4 regions of the Aeribacillus sp. FSL K6-2848 genome follow, and region 1 is predicted to be linked to each of the others. Evidence: riboswitches for the same ligand, from Rfam matches in the RefSeq annotation. Region 1 holds a riboswitch; each other region holds the start of a gene.
What was found. A riboswitch is a leader RNA that binds a small molecule or an ion and turns the genes downstream of it on or off. The one in region 1 is predicted to bind thiamine pyrophosphate.
Positions count from the first base shown of each region.

Region 1 (5,045 bases):
GGAGGGGAAAAATATGTCGAACAGAGCACAAAAGGTTAAAGTTGCTGTTATACAAGCCTCATCTGTTATTATGGACCGGGACGCCACGACAAAAAAGGCGGTTAGCCTCATACATCAAGCTGCTGAAAAAGGAGCAAAGATTGTTGTATTTCCTGAAGCTTTTATTCCCGCTTATCCTAGAGGCTTATCTTTTGGTACAACGATTGGGAGCCGTTCGGCTGAAGGGAGGAAGGATTGGTATAGATACTGGAGCAATTCTGTAGCTGTTCCAGACGAAACGACGGAACAACTGGGCGAAGCGGCTCGAAAAGCAGGTGTCTACCTTGTGATAGGTGTAACAGAAAGGGATAATGAATTTAGCGGCGGGACTCTTTACTGTTCTGTTTTATTTTTCGATTCTGACGGACAGTTGTTAGGAAAACACCGCAAATTAAAACCGACTGCAGCAGAACGGATTGTTTGGGGGGAAGGGGATGGAAGCACATTACCAGTGTTTGACACCCCTTATGGAAGAATAGGGGCGCTAATCTGCTGGGAAAATTATATGCCGTTAGCAAGGGCTGCGATGTACGCACAAGGAATTCAAATTTATATTGCCCCAACGGCTGATGCAAGGGAAACTTGGCAGTCAACAATCCGCCACATTGCTTTGGAGGGGAGATGCTTTGTTTTGTCTGCCAATCAATATGTGACAAAAGATATGTATCCGAAAGATTTGGCTTGTTATGATGAACTTGCTTCTTCACCTGAAGTAATGAGCAGAGGTGGTAGCGCGATTGTTGGACCGTTGGGCGAATATGTGGCAGAGCCCGTATTTGGCAAGGAAGACATCATCATTGCAGAACTGGATATGAAACAAATCGCCTATAGCCAGTTTGATTTTGATCCTGTTGGGCATTATGCAAGACCTGATGTTTTTAAATTGCTAGTCAACAAAGAGAAGAAGACAACTATTGAGTGGAAAAATTAATCTCATGATGAGACTCGTTTCTACGATGATCTCATTATTTATTTGAGATTTTGCAGTTCAATAAACAATAAGGGAAATAAAGAAATCCCTTGCTCCTTTACATTAAGAAAGCGTTTATTTTATAATTAGTGTAAAACAAACGTTCGAGTGGATTCGCTATTTTAAGAAATATTTTCCGGGAAATATCGAGCCCTCTGGCGAATGGGAATGATTTTGTCGAACTTAGCTGAGAGCTTGTTTAAAAAAGGAGATGCTCTTAATTGATAAAAATTAAGAAAATTGTTTTGCATATATTACAGATGCGTTTGAAAGCCCCATTTTCTACTAGCTATGGAGACATTCACGATCGCGAATTGTTGATCGTAGAAGTAAAGGATGATGATGGTGCAGCCGGTTTTGGAGAAGGGGTTGCTTTTTCCATTCCATGGTATACAGAAGAAACCGTGAAAACAACTGTGCACATGATCGAAGATTTCCTCATTCCAATTTTATCAAAGACGTCGTTTCATCATCCTCGTGAGTTGGCTGAATCGTTTCGTTTTATTCGCAGAAATTATATGGCAAAAGCGGCTTTGGAAGGTGCCGTGTGGGATCTATATGCAAAACAGCAAAATATACCTCTTTCACAAGCTCTCGGGGGAATGAAAAAAGAAGTTGAAGCTGGGGTGAGCATCGGTATTCAGCCAACAATAAAAGATTTAATCAGTCTTATTGAACAGTATCAGGAGGAAGGATACAAGAGAGTAAAAATAAAGATTAAACCAGGTTGGGATATTGAAGTAGTTAAGGAAATACGGAAGCATTTTCCGAACTTGGATTTAATGGCTGATGCGAACAGTGCCTATACATTAAAAGATATAAATCATCTAAAACAATTGGATGAGTTTCAATTAATGATGATTGAGCAGCCTCTTGCGTACGATGATATTGTGGATCATAGCAAACTTCAAAAAGAATTGGAAACACCGATCTGTTTAGATGAAAGTATTTGTTCCTTCGAAGATGCTCGAAAGGCTGTTGAACTTCGAAGCTGCAAAATTATGAATATAAAAATCGGCCGTGTTGGCGGTTTGACAGAAGCAAAAAAAATCCATGATTTTTGCAAAGAGCAAAATGTTCCAGTTTGGTGCGGAGGGATGCTTGAATCAGGGATTGGACGGGCCCATAATATATCCTTAGCGACACTTGAACAATTCACACTGCCAGGAGATATATCCAGTTCATCTAAGTATTGGGAAGAAGATATTATTGAACCGGAAATGTCGGTTTATAATGGAAAAATTGCCTTGCCTGATAACCCGGGGATCGGTTTTCATGTAAGCCGTGAAAAATTAAAAAAATACACTGTTGAAACGAAAGTATTTACCCTATAAACAAAATTATCCTCTGCATGTTTTGCAGAGGATGATTTTGTTTATTTTACAACCAATCTTGGCGCCGCCATAATGAGAATAACAGTAACGACAGCGCATAATACAAACGCTCCTATCATCGTAATGCCGTTTACGATCAAAGAATAAACGACCGCTGACATTCCTTCTGGTGCATATTCTCCGAAGAAAAAGACACCGCTGATAAAATGCCAAAAATAACGTGCAAAAGCTCCGATGAAGACGCCAAAGATGATGAAAACAAGAGCAGAGCTTTTCTTTCCATCTTTCAGCTTATTTTGGATAGTTTTGCTGAAAAGACCGGCTAAACCGATAAAGGAAAAAGCTAGAAAATAGTCGATGAAGCCTTGAACAGGCGTCAGGATGTATGCATCACCTAATACAATTTGCAATAATCCCCATAAAAAGCCGGAAATGAAGCCAATCTTTGCACCGGATCGAAACGATAATATGAGTACAGGCACCATGGCAATGGATATAGAAATGGCTGATGATAATTGAATGGAAGGGAGAAGATCAAGTATAACTGCCAATGCTGCAAAGATTGCTGCTTCTATTAATAGTAATAAGCGATTTTTTTCCAAAAATAAAACCCCCTGTATATTATTTGCTATCAACAAATATCCATAAGGGGGAAAAAGGCTGTATCATGGATCAGTATACTTCCACATCCCTACGCTAGCATTAACTAACAGGTTCAAAGGGTCTGGACGAAATATCCGTCCACTCTCAGCATATAGCTCCCCTTGTGGATCTGTTGATATTCGAATCTTATGTCTATCATAATAGACTATAAGAAAATTGTCATTCTTTTTTCGCTATATTCAAATAAATTTAAACACGATAAAGCTGAAATGCAGCCTTTGGACAAAAAGTAATGAAAAAAGGGCGTTAACAATAAGAACTTTTTTCAGAATGGGGGTTTTGATTTGAATCTTAAACGTGAGCGTTATGAAGTAGTGGATGTGGTGCGGGGGGCTGCGATATTTGGCATTTTACTTGTGAATATGGCGCATTTCAGCTATCCAGATGTATATTTATACCAAATAGGCAGCGAAAATTTTTTTACTGAAACATGGAGAACATGGGATTTTCTAACGAAAAATATTTTGGAAATATTTGTACAAATGAAGTTTATTACAATGTTCTCATTATTGTTCGGATTTGGAATCATCATCATGGAGGAACGGGCTTTAGGAAACGGCAGGAACTTTGTTTCTATATATATACGCAGACTGGTGGTGCTTTTTGTATTTGGACTAATTCATTCATTTTTCATTTGGGATGGAGACATTTTAATGGATTATGCTGTGCTGGGGTTTCTTCTCCTTTTTTTCCGGAAGTGTTCCTGGAAAACCCTTTTGGTATGGACTGTATGTTTATTTAGTTTATATTTGCTCCTTATTGGTTTGATGACGGCTGTATCCAATGGTGAGGATGCTTTAGTCCAAAAAAGAGAGCAGGCTGCCTTACTGGAAGAGGAGGCAAGAAACGCAATCCATTCATATCAAAACGGAAGTTTTACTGATATTTTCCATCAGCGTATTCATGATCGGCTTTTTTACATGTCTATGTCTGGCATGTGGCCTTTTCAACCGCTTGTCTATATAATAAACATGCTCCCATATATCAGCATGTTTTTAGTTGGCATGATATTTGCGAAACAAAAGCTTTTTCAAGAACCGGAGAAGCATCGAAGGTTATTAACAGCCATCTGGTTTTTCGGGCTTATCATTGGGCTTCCGTTAAATATTTTTGCGGTCACCGCTGAAAATAGTTTTTACATGGTGTTCGGTGCACCATTTCTCATGTTGTTTTATGTGATCTCTCTCATATTTTTATATTTTCACCCAATCTGTCGGCAAATTGTTAAGAAGATTGCGCCTGTTGGACGCATGTCATTGACAAATTACATCATGCAATCTGTTATTTGTACATATCTTTTTTATCATTACGGATTGGGATTGTACGGTAAAGTATACCCCTTCGCCGGTTTTTGGCTTGCACTCGCAATTTTTGCCGTGCAGCTTATCATCAGCCATATTTGGTTTAAATATTTTCAATTAGGGCCGTTGGAGTGGGTATGGAGAACAGCGATGTATTTCAAGCGCCAGCCTATTCGCATGAAAAAGGAAGTTTCGAAGCATAATAACAGATCAAGATGAATTGTAAAAATGTAGTTTCAAATCTCAGATTTTGAGTTTATGATAGCTCTTTCTTTTTGAAAATAATTTATAGTATGATGGAACAAAGGAGTGTCTAGGCAACATGTTTCTACAAGCAATTTTTATTTTTTTGCTGCAATTATTGTATGTACCAGTATTGACGATCCGAACTATTTTGTTAGTGAAAAATCAAACAAAGGCTGCTGCTGGTATAGGTTTGCTAGAAGCAGCGATTTATATTGTCGCTTTAGGAATAGTTTTTCAAGATTTATCTAATATTTACAATATTAGTGCATATATTATCGGTTTTGGTGCAGGGCTGTTGTTGGGCGGTGAACTGGAGAAAAAGCTGGCTTTTGGATATGTAACATACAATGTGAATTTAATGGATAAAAATTCCGGATTAGTAAAAAAATTGAGGGAGGCTGGTTTTGGGGTTACGGTCTTTCAAGGAGAAGGAATGAATTCGATTAGGTATCGTTTGGAAGTTGTTGCCAAACGGTCTCGGGAGGAAGAATT
Region 1 covers NZ_JBBOQQ010000001.1:3,648,070-3,653,114, reverse strand. The annotation lists gene NSS70_RS17690 (carbon-nitrogen hydrolase family protein) at 14-970, shown strand; gene menC (o-succinylbenzoate synthase) at 1,234-2,343, shown strand; gene thiT (energy-coupled thiamine transporter ThiT) at 2,385-2,945, opposite strand; TPP riboswitch at 3,015-3,118, opposite strand; gene NSS70_RS17675 (DUF418 domain-containing protein) at 3,291-4,526, shown strand; gene NSS70_RS17670 (DUF2179 domain-containing protein) at 4,630-5,045, shown strand, end outside.

Region 2 (5,045 bases), 2.0 Mb from region 1:
ATCCATTGTTGATAAATCGGTTCTTTTGGCTTCGCATCTTTTAATTTTTCGCCAATTTCGTAATATAGCCAATAGCACGGAAGTATTGCAGCAATAATATCGCCTAAGTGACCGTTGATCGCCGCTCGATATAAATGGGAAGTATAGGCGTACGCCGTTGGGGCCGGCTTAAAATTCGCCTTCTCCTCCTCTGTGATTCCCAGCTGTTTGGCAAATGTTTCATGAAGAGATAATTCCGCTTCAAATGTTCCTTGTGCATGCTGAGCCATTCGCGATGTCGTATATAAATCGTTTGCTTTTGCCGCTCCATACGATTGCACTTTTGCAAAATGGCTTAAATAATACGAATCTTGCAAAACGTAATAACGAAAACATTCAAGCGGCAAACTCCCATCGGCAATACCTTTTACAAATGGATGATCGAAGCTGGCCTGCCATATCGGATCTGCTTTTGTTCGAATTTTTTCAGAAAATTTCATGTTCATTCTCTCCTATATTAAGAATTGATTTCGATTGGCCACATTTCTTTTCGTTCAGACATTTCCCAAAACATATATTCGTATTTGCTCGTTGTGACAAAAATATCTTCCAGCCATTTCAATTCTTCTTCCCGTTTTCCTTCTGCAAGCTCATTCATTAAATCTTTCAGCCATTTTGCCAATTCACCGAATTCTGTTGATGCGTACATTTTTACCCACTCGCCGTAAAACTCATGTTCACTGGCACCAGGAATCTCATGTAAGCGTGTGCCGATTTCATAATAGCTCCATGTACATGGAAGGACTGCGGCAACCAGTTCTGCCAATGATCCTCGCTGCGACACATTTAACATATAGCTCGTATATGCAACGGTTGTAGCAGCAGGCTGAACTTGTTCTAATTTTTCCTTCTCTATTCCTATTCTTTCAGCGTATTGACGATGCAAATCCATTTCCACTTTTAACGTCGAATGTAGAAGATCAGCAAAAACTGTCATTGTTTGAAGATTGTGAGCCTTTAAGCTTCCAAGGGCAAACAGGCGGCAGTATTCGATTAAATAAAGATAATCCTGCTCCATAAAAAAGCGAAATTTGTCGATATCCAGCGTCCCATTGCCGATTCCTTGAACAAACGGATGATGGTAACTCGCTTCCCAAATCGGTTTTGCAGTTTTATACAATCGGTCTGTAAACATTTGAATTACCCCTTTCGCAGCTTTTGTAATTGTCATCGTTTTTTCTGATACCAATCAAATAAAAACGCGATCAGCGATTTTGTAAATGTTTTTAATTGGGGGATGGACAGCTTTTCATTCACCGAATGTGCATCTTCAAGCGTGCCCGGTCCATATAAAACGACGGGAATTCCCGCTTCACTCAGCCAGCCGCCGTCTGTCACAGTAGGGGACATCGTCAGCTTTGCTTCCTCATTAAATGCCAGTTTATGTGCTTTTTGTAATGTTTTCACTCCGAGTGAATGTTCGTCATATGAAAAAGCTGGGAAAATTTCTCCTCGATCTTCAATCATCGATGTGCCGCCCCATTTAAATTTCGGAGGATATTTCCGAAGCCATGGATCAGCCATTGCAACATGATGGATATGTTCTTCAATTTCCCGGATCACCTCTACATAATGCTCTTCCGGGTAATAGTGAACGGTAATCCAAAGGGAACATTTATCGGCCACAAAAGCGGCGTGCCTTCCACCTTCAATCACTGCAGGATTAATTGTGGCAGAACCAGGCGGAAAGCCTTTGCTCGTTTTCATCACTGCCCAATGCTGTTCAAGCTCTCGCAGTCCTTCAATAATTTTCATCATTTTTTCAATCGCGCTTGCCCCAAAAAGCTTCCCGCCGGCATGAATCATTTGTCTTCTCGTGCCATCGTGAAATGTCTCGGGGCTTTCAATCGTAATCCAGCCCGTGATCACCCCGCCTTGCCCTTGTATTTCACAGTTGCTTGAATCGACAACGATGGCAAAATCAGCTCGATATCCCCGGTCGCAGCACGATTTTGTTCCTGCTTCGCCTACTTCTTCTCCGACGACGGACTGAAAAATGATATCCCCTCCCGGCTCAATGCCGTTTTCTTGCAGCAGCTTTAATGCAAACAGACTGGCAGCCATTCCCCCTTTCATATCCGCTACACCGCGTCCGTATATGTAATCCCCTTTAACCGTTGCCTCAAAAGGAGGCGTTAGCCATTCTTCTCCCTCTTCGATTGAAGCGACATCAATATGCCCGTTAATAATTAAACTGTGGTAATTTTCTGGATCTTTTCCTTTTTTCGTTCCTACTACGACTGGATCTTGTTCATATAAATCCCATTGATCAATGGAAAAGCCGATGTCTTCCAAATATGAGGCGACATACTTTTGAGCCTCTTTTGCATTTCTTGCCGGAGGGCTCGGCGTTTCAAACGATACGAGTGTTTTTAGAAGATTCAGAAGTTCTTCTTCCCTTTCATCAATTTGCTGAAATAGCGTTTGTAACACGTTGTCTCCCCTTTCTTAACATTTTGTTTTGAAAAATGGTTTGCCAATCAGCCTTGTAATGCAAAAAGCCCGTTCCCAATATAAGGGAACGGGCAAGTATATACAAAACCCATAGACAGGTTTCGATATTACTGCACCACTTCCCTACGCTAGTATGATCTAGATCAGGTTCAAAGGGTCAAGGCACACGCCTTTCTCAGCCTTTCGGCTCCCCTAGTGGTATGTTAATATTATGAAATTTTCATTTAATTTCATTAAATCATAAAATATAGAAAAATACAAGCTAACGGTTAATTGATCCTTTTTGCTGTCTTTAATAATTCACGATAACCAATTCGAGTAAATTGCAAATGTTGATCAATATAATTAGCCTTTTTCAAATGCTCGATCGATTGTTCAGAAAAACTGCCGCTAATTTCCTGAAACCTTTGATTAATTTCCACTAACGAATGATTTAATATAAAATCTGCATCAAGCAGCAGGACAATCCGCTCGATCTCAGGATCTCTTTTTAAAATCAAGTTGGCAATCCGGCCTTTCATGAATGCTAGCTCTTGTTGAAGCTTTGAAGCTTCATCCTCTTTTTCTCTAATTTTGGCTCGGTACTTTTGTTTTTCTTCCTCTTCGATACCGGCTTTTGTTAATAGCTCCTCCAACAATTGCGTTTTATCAAGCTCCAGTTTATTTAATTGCTGTTCTTTTCGCGCCATTTCTGTTTCATCAGGCAGCTTTTCGTTTTGAATAGGCTCTTTTCGTTCTTCTTTTATCTTTATCATATAGTCTATTTTCCGATAGACAAGGAAGGCGAGAACAACTAAACATCCATTTAATAGCAGAGATATAAAACGCACGACGACGTCGTTAAATGCAAGCAAATAAAATAGGAAAAGGATAACGATGACAGCCAAAAGCACCTTTAATAGATTCATAATGGAAAAAGTTTGTGATTGTTTTGCCATCCACCTATGCTCCTTTTTGTTCAAACTAGCATCATTTATTATAGCATGTTGTGATTTGGAATGTGAATCATTTCTTTAGGATTGAGAGCTGGAAAAAGGATGTCAGATGAATGGTAAATGGAGATGCTTATCTTTTGAAAGCTTCGAAGCAATAAAAACAAGTCCTTTCAAAGCCGGAAAGGTATTTTTCTAAAATGAAAAACCACCTGCAATGTTTTGCAGATGGTTGAATCATTCAGCGTTTTCTGTTTCCGCTAACACCCGATTAACACGTTTTTCCAGCATTTTCATTCCGCTTCCTCCTGCTTGGAAGTGGCGAAGAATGCCGTTTTTGTCAAAAACATAATATGCAGGTACATATTGATTTTCAAAAGCATCGGTTAATTTATGTTCGTTGTCAACAAAGATCGGTTGCGTAATCCCGTGTTCTTCCGCTACTTTTTTAATATCATCAATATCTAAATCCTTTTCGGAGCGAGGCATATGAACAGCTACTACGTTCAGTTTATCTTTATATTGATCGCGGAACTCATTTACTTTCGGCATTGCTTCTTTACACAAATGGCAGCTGATTGACCAAAAATGGATTAATGTTGGTTTTTCACCGATTAATTGCTCTTTCGTTACTTCGCCATTCAGCCAAGTTGTTGCTCCGACTAATTCAGGCATTGGCTCACGTAATTTCATTTCCGCTTCCTCCTTGAAGAATGAATATCAAAAAAATAATCGTTTGAAAAAAGGCCTAACGTACTGCTAGGCCCTTTGAATGAAAAGCTTCATTATACTTTAAGCGTTTCTTGACCAGGCTTCCAGTTTGCTGGGCAAAGTCCGCCAGTTTGAAGCGCTTGAAGTACACGCAATGTTTCATCAACATCGCGGCCAATGTTGTTATGGAATACTGTTTGATATTGAAGTTCGCCTTCTGGATTGATGATGAACAATCCGCGAAGAGCAACTCCTTCTTCTTCGATTAAAACGCCGTAGTCTCTTGATACTTGATGATTTGTATCTGCTGCAAGCGGATATTTAATATCGCCTAAACCGTTCTCTTCGCGAGGAGTTTTAATCCAAGCTAAGTGTGTGTGAATTGTGTCAGTTGATACACCAATCACTTCTGCATCAAGATCTTCAAATTCTTCATAACGGTCAGAAATAGCTGTGATTTCAGTTGGACAAACGAAAGTGAAGTCCATTGGATAAAAGAAAAGAACTGTCCATTTTCCTTGTTTCATGATTCCTTCCAAGCTTACTTTACCAAACTCTTTGTTTGGCAAAACGGCATCCATTTCAAAACGTGGAGCTTGTTTACCAACCAAACGCTCTGCCATTATGTAACCCTCCATTTTAAAATTTTATTTTAAAGGAAACTTTTTGATCGTTTCCTTCAAAAACAAATGAGAATGAATTGAGTATTTTCTCAATATCCTTCCTCCGATTACTATTATATATAACAACAAAATTTTAGTCAATTTTAAATAATAATTAATTTAAATAATCTGTTTTACATTTTCATTGCGACGAAGAGAACAATAATACTATTTCCAATTTTCGCCGCTATCATTAAAAAAATGTAACAATCATTGAAAATTCCTTTTTCTATGTTAAACTTTCAAC
Region 2 covers NZ_JBBOQQ010000001.1:1,681,210-1,686,254, reverse strand. The annotation lists gene tenA (thiaminase II) at 1-479, opposite strand, end outside; gene tenA (thiaminase II) at 497-1,174, opposite strand; gene NSS70_RS08270 (acetylornithine deacetylase) at 1,207-2,472, opposite strand; TPP riboswitch at 2,597-2,697, opposite strand; gene NSS70_RS08265 (hypothetical protein) at 2,763-3,431, opposite strand; gene NSS70_RS08260 (TlpA family protein disulfide reductase) at 3,663-4,118, opposite strand; gene NSS70_RS08255 (peroxiredoxin) at 4,211-4,759, opposite strand.
Region 2: another riboswitch for thiamine pyrophosphate. It lies ahead of NSS70_RS08270 (acetylornithine deacetylase); the one in region 1 lies ahead of thiT (energy-coupled thiamine transporter ThiT).

Region 3 (5,045 bases), 2.4 Mb from region 1:
AGACGGATATTTTCCAGTTCCTAACATTAATCTCGACTGAAATGTTTTATCTCCTATTTTTAACATGAATCATCATCCCCCTCCAACAAAATGGACAATTTCAATTTGATCACCATCATGTAATGTCTGGAAGCTGTATTGTTCTTTTGAAACAATTTCACCATTTCGTTCAACGACAACAATTCTTTCCTGTAATTGAAAAAAGTTCAGCAAATCTTCAATGCTTCGAACACTATTCTCCACTTCCATCTGCTGGCCGTTGATGCGAAGTTTCACCGTTTCATCACCTCCCTTTCGCATCAGAAAGCAATCGGTTTAAAGAAAAGCTATGAACATAACGCTCATATTGATTCGTTTTCAAAATCATGTCTTTTACGATCAAGCTTGTAATCGGCGCTAGAAGAATGCCGTTTCGATAATGACCGGTCGCAAAAAAGATTCCCTCATGCTCCGGGTGCTCGGCAAAATACGGCCAGCCGTCAGCTGTTTGCGGCCTGAGCGACGACCAAGCACTAACGACCGGTTCAGACCCGATTTCTGGCATCATTTTCTGAACCTTGATCATTAATTCGGATACTCCTTTGACTGTTGGATTCGTATCCCAGTCGTTTTCATAAGAAGTTGCTCCAATAATAACGGTGCCGTCTTTTTTCGGTACGATATAACAGTGCTCGTAAAACACTGTTTTGTTGATCACTAGTTTTTTCGGTTTTACGGCTAAGCATTCTCCTTTAACGGGCTTCATTGGATTTTTCAACCCCAACTTTTCTAAGAAAAAGCCACTCCAAACTCCGCTTGAAACGACGACTTTTCCACATATAAAAACTCCTTGGGAAGTGACAAGCTTGTATGCTTTTCCCTCTTTAATCACATCGAAAACAGGACATTGTTCAAAAATGGATGCACCATATTTTCTAGCGCCTTTCGCATATGCGCAGCAAACAGATGAACCTTTCACTTGGCCGTCATGTTTAAGCCAAAGAGCTCCCGCAATGTCTTCAGAAACATGTGGCTCATTTGCCAGTACGTTTTCCCTTGAATGCCATTCTAGTTCATTCTCATCTGCGAGCGATTGCAGAAAGCGGCCTTCTTCCTCAGTAAATGCAAGCCGATACATGCCTTCCTGCACAAGCTCAATATCCACACCAGATTGCTCCAATAATTCTTTTGCAAGGCTCGGATATAAATTTCGGCTCTCTAAGCATAGCTCAAAAAATATGTCTCTTTTTTCATTTTCAGAATGGGCACCCAGCATTCCTGCTGCAGCGGATGTCGCTTTACCTCCGATTTCGCCGCTTTCAAACACGGCGGTCTTCAGCCCTGCTTTTGATAGCTCATAGGCGATCCCTTGGCCGATGACCCCTCCCCCGATGATTCCAACATCAAAAACGTTCATTTTAAAAAGCTTCCCCTTTCCTGAAAAGTTTGGCAGCGCTCTCTGGATCTTTCGAAGAAAAGATATAGGACATAACGGCAATACCGCTTGCTTTTTTTTCTAAAACCTTTTGCATATTATCAGGCGTGATCCCACCGATGGCGATAATAGGAATATTGACGTGTCCAACGATTTTCCTAAGCAAATCTGTTCCCTTTGCCGGAAGTCCTTTTTTACTGTTCGTTTCAAAAACGTTTCCGAAAAAACAATAGTCTGCTCCGTCTTTTTCTGCTTTTACCGCTTCATCTAATGAATGGACGCTGACACCGGCTTTTATTTGCGGAAAAGCGCTTTTCACTTTTTTTACCGGCAGGCCGGTTCCCGGAAGATGAACATTTTGAACGCCTGTTAGGAGCGCAACATCGAGCCGATCGTTGATAACAAGCTGTTCTCTCCTTATCCCGTTTGCCAAAAGCTGTTCTACAAGATGAATGATCTCACATGGTCTTTTATTTTTTTCTCGTATATGAACGTAATCAACATGATCTGATATGGACAAAATTATGCGTATTAGCTCGTTGACCGGTTTTGTTCCGTCTGTTACGGCATGAAGTTCCAACATTGTACATTCCTTTCATGAGAAAGACGCTCACACTCGTCTTTCAAGGTTCAAAACTGGAAAGCAGCTGTCCAGTGGTGAGACTGGAAACAATAAAAAACCACCTTCCTTGCTGGAAAGTGGTAATGGAATATCAGACATATGTTTCAAATTCCCACTTCCCTACGCTGGCATCATCCAGATCAGGTTCAAAGGGTCTTAAAGTCAACACTTTAATCTCAGCCTTTCCAAAGGCTCCCCTAGTGGATGCTTATTAAATTTTCATACTAATTTCATGCTATCACAATTTGTTTTGTTTGCAAATATTATTTGCTAAATTCCAGCTCATCTTTTAACTCATTTACATATTTGCGGGAACCCGTTACAATCAAGCGGTCCCCTTTTTTCAATTCGGTATCGCCGTGAGGCACAATGGAATCTTCACCTCGAAAAATCCGGACAAAGATACAATCTCCTGTAAACGGAAAGTATCGAAGCTTCATTCCATCATATTTTCGGTTATTCATATTAATTTGATAAAGAGAGTTGTCTTGGTTTGTTAAGATCCGCATAACGCCAGGCGATTCGATCAAAGCCCTGAGCAGCGTTTTTGTTGACAGCATGACGGAAAATACGCTGATCCCCTTTTCTTTTAATGCTTGATCCAACTCCGGGGAAGAAATTGAGGCGATGACCTGTTCTACGCCGCATTCTTTTGCATATGTCGCAATTTCCGCATTTCTTTCTTCATCCCCAGTAGCCACTATTACTATATCAGCTTCCATTATGTGGTGTTCATTCAATGATTCTATCGAATAGTCTTTCAATTCTTCAATTTTAAACACCGATTGAGCAGTCCCGTTTTCAATTTTGTCTTGCTGTGTATGATATACGGTTGCTTCATACAAATTTTTGTCCAATTCTCTTGTGACTGGAAGGGTCATTTGATTTGCACCAATAAAAGCAATTTTCTTTTTAGGCTGCACCGCCATTTTTTTAGGGAATAATTTTTTAAATCCTATCGGCGTGATAATGCTTGTTAACACGGCAACTACTATTAGTGCGTCAGCCATTTGCTTATCAATCAGTTCGATTCGCTGTCCAATTTCAGCTGCCGCAATAACTAATGATAAAGTAGCAGTCAACAAGAACGCCGCCGCAATCGTTGTATTCGTATCATACCATTTTCTCAGCACAAAAACGGGAATAAACTTTGAGATCAAGAGGGCGAGAAATAACAAAGGAATTAACAAAAGAAGGTTCGGATCTTTGATCAATTCCCATAAATCCAATTCCACCCCTATCATGACAAAAAAGATCGGGATTAAAAAACCGTAGCCAAACGAATCTAGCTTTTGCACCAAGTCTGAATTAGGCGATAAAAGCGAGACTAAAACTCCCGCAAGGAAGGCGCCTAAAATATTTTCTGCCCCAAGCGTTTCCGATAAACCTACAAGTGCGAGAATTAACGTAAAAACCGCCCTTGTTCCAATTTGAACCGTTCCTTTTGACATCGATTTAATAAAGGATCGACTTTTAAACCTTTTGCCAATGAAGTAAAGCAGTACGCCTGCTGCAAACAAAAGAAGCAGAAGCCACGTATTGCTTTCTCCTTCGCTGTTTAAGGAGACAAAAACCGCCAGCAAAATCATGGTGACAAGGTCGGCTATGACAGCCACCAGCAAAATAATTTGGCCGATGGTTGTTTTCATAATTTGCTCGTCTTTCAGCGTCGGCACTACTACTCCTAAAGAAATCGTTGAAATCACTAACGTCATGAAAAAGGCATTGCGGATAAATCCCATCCACATTAACAAATACGATAAAAGTAATGAAACAACGAAAATGCCAAGAAAAACAATTGACGCAACCAAAAAAGTATGAGGAGCTTTTTTTCCGTTGGACAGCTTTTCTTCTTTTTTCTTCTCTTTGGAGAAAATGGTGAAATCAATCTCAAGCCCGCTTAAAAACATGAGAAATATAAATCCCAGCGTTGAGAGAGTTGACAGCCATACATCTTCTTGCACTAAATTAAATCCCGTTTTCCCGATGATTAATCCGACAATAATTTCCGCAACGACGACAGGAATGAATGCCAGTTTGAACCGATGCAGCAAAATCGGGGTTAAAAAAGCGCCTACCAACACGATGACAAGAGAGGTTACTGCATGTGATTCCATATTGCGCCTCCTTTAGCTAATTTTGTTAGAGCAAATAGTTCATAAATAGTGTCGCCATGCCAAAATAAATCAAAATGCTGATCATATCATTAATCGTTGTAATAAATGGACCGGAGGCCACAGCCGGGTCAATACGAAGCCTGTGCATGACAAGAGGAACAAACGCCCCGGCAATTGTCGCAACAGTCAGCGTTGACAATATGGAAAGACCCACTAGCAGTCCTAAGAAAAATTTCTGCTTCCAAATAAAAATTGTCAGTGCAACAACAATTCCGCATACTGTTCCGGTAATCAAGCCGGTTCCAGCTTCTTTGAGAATAATTTTCCACACGCGTTCGGAAGTGCCTTCGCCTGTTGCAATTCTTCTTACGGCAACAGCGAGAGCTTGTGTTCCTGTATTTCCAGCCATCCCTGCAATTAATGGTATAAAGAGCGCTAAAGTTGCCACTTTGTTCAACGTTTCTTCAAACTGGCCGATTAGGCCGGCGGTGAACATTCCTAAAAATAGGAGAATAATAAGCCATGGCAATCTTTTTTTGGCAGCAGAAACAGCATTCGGATCATATGAATCTACATCCGAGACAGCGGCCAGTTTCGAATAATCGTCAGAAGCCTCTTCGTCCAGCACATCAATAATATCATCAACAGTTATAATTCCAACAAGACGATGTTGAAAATCAACAACCGGAAGAGCCAAAAAATTGTAGTCCTTCATCTTTCTTGCTACTTCTTCCTGATCATCCGCCACAGATACCGAGTAGACTTTCTTTTTCATAATGTCAGCAATCAAAGTATCGTCTTCATGAACAATTAAATCTCTTAACGACAGGACGCCAACAAGATGTTTCTCTTCGTCAATCACATATAAATAATATATTGTTTCCGCATCAGG
Region 3 covers NZ_JBBOQQ010000001.1:1,266,892-1,271,936, reverse strand. The annotation lists gene NSS70_RS06365 (thiazole synthase) at 1-66, opposite strand, end outside; gene thiS (sulfur carrier protein ThiS) at 73-276, opposite strand; gene thiO (glycine oxidase ThiO) at 284-1,396, opposite strand; gene tenI (thiazole tautomerase TenI) at 1,398-1,997, opposite strand; TPP riboswitch at 2,137-2,245, opposite strand; gene NSS70_RS06345 (monovalent cation:proton antiporter family protein) at 2,300-4,153, opposite strand; gene mgtE (magnesium transporter) at 4,179-5,045, opposite strand, start outside.
Region 3: another riboswitch for thiamine pyrophosphate. It lies ahead of tenI (thiazole tautomerase TenI); the one in region 1 lies ahead of thiT (energy-coupled thiamine transporter ThiT).

Region 4 (5,045 bases), 670 kb from region 1:
TCCAATCTTTCCTCTCCATCGGTCATTACTGTTCCTGCCGGTCGTAAAGCAGTCACAGTTACACCCGTTTTCCCAATTAAATCTGTACGATTTTGATTGGATACATAACCTTTCTCCGTGCTGATTGAATCATTTAAAATAATTTTTTTAAACCATTTCATACGCTTACCAATCACCTTTGACATGATGAATATTGTGAATATCGAAATGGAACCGGCAATAAAAAGAGAAACCGCCATATGTCCTATATGATCAGCTGCTAAAAATAAACTTAAAAGGACTGAAAGAAAACCGATTGCTCCAATAATTCCTCCTGGAACAAACAACTCTGCAATTATAAGCAGTACCCCAAGCACGAACAAAACAACCGTTTCCAATCCCGCAAGCCCTGCAATAAAATGACCGAAGAAAAACAAAAACAGTGCCAATAGTCCAATAAAACCAGGAATGCCAAACCCAGGAGTGTACAATTCTAACACAAACCCTAAACCGCTAATCGTTAATAATATCGGAATGGTATACATGTTTGTTACAAAACGGGCTATTTTTTCAGCAAACGTCTCCTCAGTCTCCTGGACTTTTGCACCTTCCATTCCGATCGATTTCAAAAGCTTTGCCCGGCTTTTGGCGATGCCTTCACCATACCCGACTTCCATCGCTTGTTTTGCTGTTAATGTTAGTAATTCTCCTTTTTCTGCACCATATTCGGGCATATCCAAGCTGCTGTCTACCATCGCCTCAGCGAACATAGGGTCTCTGCCATGAACCTCAGCAGCATTTCTCATCTCTGCTTTCCAAAACGATTGCACTTTTACTTCTGCAGCATTGCCATTGGAGTCAATGACAGCCGCTGACCCAATGGTACCGCCAGGATGGTAATATATTTGATCAGCCCTTAATGCTATATAAGCCCCTGCGGAAATCGCATGTTTATTTACATAAGCGATTGTTTTGATATCTGTATCCATAATCATTTTGCCTATTTCTATCGCTGCCTCTAAAGCACCGCCAGGAGTGTTCAATTCAAAAACAATGACATCCGCCTTTTCTTTTTCCGCCTCCTGAATGGATCGTTTAATAAAATGCACCAATCCTTTTTCAATTGTATTTTCAATCGGAATAAAATAAACTGTTTTCCCTTCAGCTGATTTGGCATCAAAAGACGCACAAATAATCGACAAGATGAGCAGCAGAGCGCAAATAGCGAAAAACTTATTGTTTGATTTCAGGCCTCTCCCCCCTTATTTTTTGCCTAATATTATTACGGACAATTGTGCAGAAAGTTTCAAAAATCAACAATTCTGCAAACAAACATGAAACGAAAAAATATTTTCATTATTTTTCATATTATGTTACTATTAAAAAAAATATATAACCATCTACTAGGGGTGTCCAATTAGCTGGACTGAGAGAAGAACGCGCCTGAAGTTCTTCAACCCTTTGAACCTGATCTGGATGATGCCAGCGTAGGGAAGTAGGTAGCGGGAGTATTTTATTGCCTTCTTTTTCTATATTGAATTGATCGGGTTCGTGCTAAAGCGAACCCGTTTTTATTTTTCACGTCCCATCTCCCCTCCTATTTTTCTATGCACATCTTCAGATAAAAAAATGGAGGAGGAGAAAAATGAAACATTATTTCGAAAACATGCAGTTTCCAGCAAGCAAAAAAATTTATGTGACTGGGTCGAGACCCGATATTCGGGTTCCGATGAGGGAAATTCAATTAACTCCCACGAAAACGGAAGCGGGAACGTTTGAAAATGAACCTGTAAAGGTTTATGACACGAGCGGTCCCTATACAGATCCTGATTTTCAGGCAGATATTCATAAAGGTTTGCCGGCTGTGCGCAAACAGTGGATTTTAGACCGTCATGATGTTGTAGAATATGACGGGCGCCAGGTAAAGCCTGAAGATAATGGATTTCGCAATTGGGAAGATCACAATATTGCCACACCTTTTCATCGAAAGCCTTTCAAAGCAAAAAAAGGTGCTGTCGTTACACAAATGCACTATGCAAAAAAGGGGATCATCACCCCAGAGATGGAGTTTGTGGCGATTCGTGAAAACATGGATCCTGAATTCGTTCGTCAAGAAGTCGCTACCGGCAGGGCCATTATTCCGTCCAACATTAATCACCCGGAAAGTGAACCGATGATCATCGGCCGGAACTTTCATGTAAAAATTAATGCCAACATTGGCAATTCAGCTGTAACATCGTCAATCGAAGAAGAAGTTGAGAAGATGCTTTGGGCCATCCGCTGGGGCGCTGACACAATTATGGACCTGTCAACAGGAAAAAATATTCATGCAACAAGAGAATTTATCATCCGCAACTCGCCCGTGCCGGTTGGAACCGTCCCGATTTACCAAGCGCTCGAAAAAGTAAATGGCGTTGCTGAAGAGTTAACATGGGAAATTTACCGTGATACATTAATTGAGCAAGCAGAACAAGGGGTCGATTATTTTACTATACATGCCGGCGTGCTGCTTCGCTATATCCCTTTGACCGTCAAACGGACGACCGGAATCGTATCCCGCGGCGGTTCGATCATGGCGCAGTGGTGTATGGCGCATCATCAAGAAAACTTTTTATACACTCATTTTGAAGAGATTTGCGAAATTTTAAAAACATATGATATTGCCGTTTCATTAGGTGACGGCTTGCGTCCCGGATCTATTCGAGATGCCAATGATGAAGCGCAATTTGCCGAATTGAAAACGCTCGGTGAATTGACGGAAATCGCCTGGAAACATGATGTCCAAGTCATGATCGAAGGCCCTGGGCACATTCCGATGCATAAAATTAAAGAAAATGTTGATTTAGAAAATGAAATTTGCAAAGGGGCTCCTTTTTATACCCTCGGTCCATTAACAACCGATATTGCTCCCGGCTATGATCATATTACGTCAGCCATTGGAGCAGCCATGATCGGCTGGTACGGAACGGCCATGCTATGTTATGTAACTCCGAAAGAGCATTTAGGCCTTCCCAATAAAGAGGATGTGCGCCAAGGTGTTGTTGCTTATAAAATTGCAGCCCATGCCGCAGATTTGGCAAAAGGGCATCCAGGCGCCCAAATAAGGGATGATGCTTTATCAAAAGCCCGTTTTGAATTTCGCTGGAACGACCAATTTAATCTTTCTCTCGATCCTGAACGGGCACGCGAATATCATGACGAAACTTTGCCGGCAGAAGGAGCGAAAATTGCCCATTTTTGTTCTATGTGCGGTCCAAAATTTTGCTCGATGAAAATTTCCCACAATTTAAGAAAAATGGCCGGTTCAAGTGATTCTGATTTCGTTCAGGAAGGTTTGAGGCAAAAAGCAAAAGAATTTATAGAGGGCGGGTCATCCCTTTATCGATAAATAATTTTCAAACTAATGCTCCTAGAAGCTTTAATGGCTTCCAGGAGCTATTCATTCATTAAACGTTTGATCAATCCCGCTGGTTCAATCGGAGCTAAACTTTTATGATATTCATCCACTTTCGATAAAAATTTTGATAGCTGCTTAGATTGCAGCGCTCGAATAATGGAGGCCGAAATATTTGTTTCCTCTTGCCAATTTCGAAAATCAAACACCATCCCGAATTTCGTTAATTTCTCCAAATTTATTTCTTCCTGTCCTGGAAGAGTGTGGTATACAAATATAGGAATTTTTTTGTATAAACATTCGCTGATTGTCACACCCCCGGGCTTTGTCATGATAAAATCGACGCGATTGTACAGATCGTTCATTTGTTCTCTTGAAGAGATGTAAGGTAAAGGAGTAATTCGTGGATGGTTTTGTTTTATTAATCGATCATAAAGCTTTCTGTTTTTTCCGCATAACACCATATAATGGATATCATCATCGCGGCTGATTTTTTCCGTTATCTTCTCTATTGAACCGACGCCTGAACTTCCTCCCGAAATTAATCCTCGATAAAAGCGCATGCTATGTACATGTTCATCTTTCCTTTTTGTAAAAGTTGGGTGAATAGGAATCCCTGTAACAAAAATCTGTTCTTTTTTTATACCTTTTTCGAGCAAATAATCTTTCATATATGAGTGACCGACAAAATGATAGTCAATTTCTCTTTTTCCCCAAAGGTGATGAATAAAAAAATCTGTGTATACATTGATAACAGGGATGTTGATTTGAGAAGAGGCTTTCAGCCTGGCAAGCAAGTAGGAAGGAAGAGCATGGGTACAAACAATCATTTTCGGATTCAATTCATCAATGATCTTTTTTAAATGCCGGAGAAAAAGTGCCTCATAATGGAAAAACCTTTTGGCGCTCTTTTGTTCCGCGAGCACTGACCTGTGGTACATATGGCTGTATGATTTAGGAAAACGGCCAATCCATTGCAAATAAAAGGAAGATATCAGCCTTTCTATTTTTCCAAATTTCGATGACAAAAGGTCCATTTTTTCGCAATGAATGTCAGGATCAAGCCGTAACAACCCTTCCATTAGGGCATCAGCTGTTTGATGATGGCCTGAAGGTATGGTCAAAAAAGGAAGATATAAAATTTTTTTCATATCGCTCACCATTGTTATTGATGGAGTTCTTTAAAAGTTTTTTCTTAATTTCTCATGGCTATTCGAAAAAAATTTTTTATAACAGTAGATGAGCAAAATCACTAACATAAATTTACATCGAAACAAAAAAGGAGACATGAACCCGATTCCTTGGTTAGAATAGATGTGCCAACAAACCATTCACACAAGGAGGTTCATGTCTCATGAATAGATTAGCACATCATCAAGGAATCCACAAGTTTTTCACGATGTTGGGGTTGGCACTTTATTTTTCAAAACCTGTCATGAAGCATCTCGTTCATATCGTGGATGCGATGATCACGAAAGGCTTTTCTGGAACGTTGACCGATCTTCATCATTGGAGCTTTCACCCCAATCATCGAACGACACTCAGCCATTTTTTCACGAAAAGCCCTTGGGATGAAGAGACGCTGCTTGGCAAACTCCAGCAATGGATGCTTCATCGTGTCGAACGGATCGCCAAACAGAAAAATCAACCCCTTTTTGTTTCGATCGATGAT
Region 4 covers NZ_JBBOQQ010000001.1:2,976,041-2,981,085, forward strand. The annotation lists gene NSS70_RS14390 (NfeD family protein) at 1-1,181, opposite strand, end outside; TPP riboswitch at 1,375-1,490, shown strand; gene thiC (phosphomethylpyrimidine synthase ThiC) at 1,625-3,367, shown strand; gene NSS70_RS14400 (MGDG synthase family glycosyltransferase) at 3,415-4,524, opposite strand; partial or broken gene NSS70_RS14405 (IS701 family transposase) at 4,728-5,045, shown strand, end outside.
Region 4: another riboswitch for thiamine pyrophosphate. It lies ahead of thiC (phosphomethylpyrimidine synthase ThiC); the one in region 1 lies ahead of thiT (energy-coupled thiamine transporter ThiT).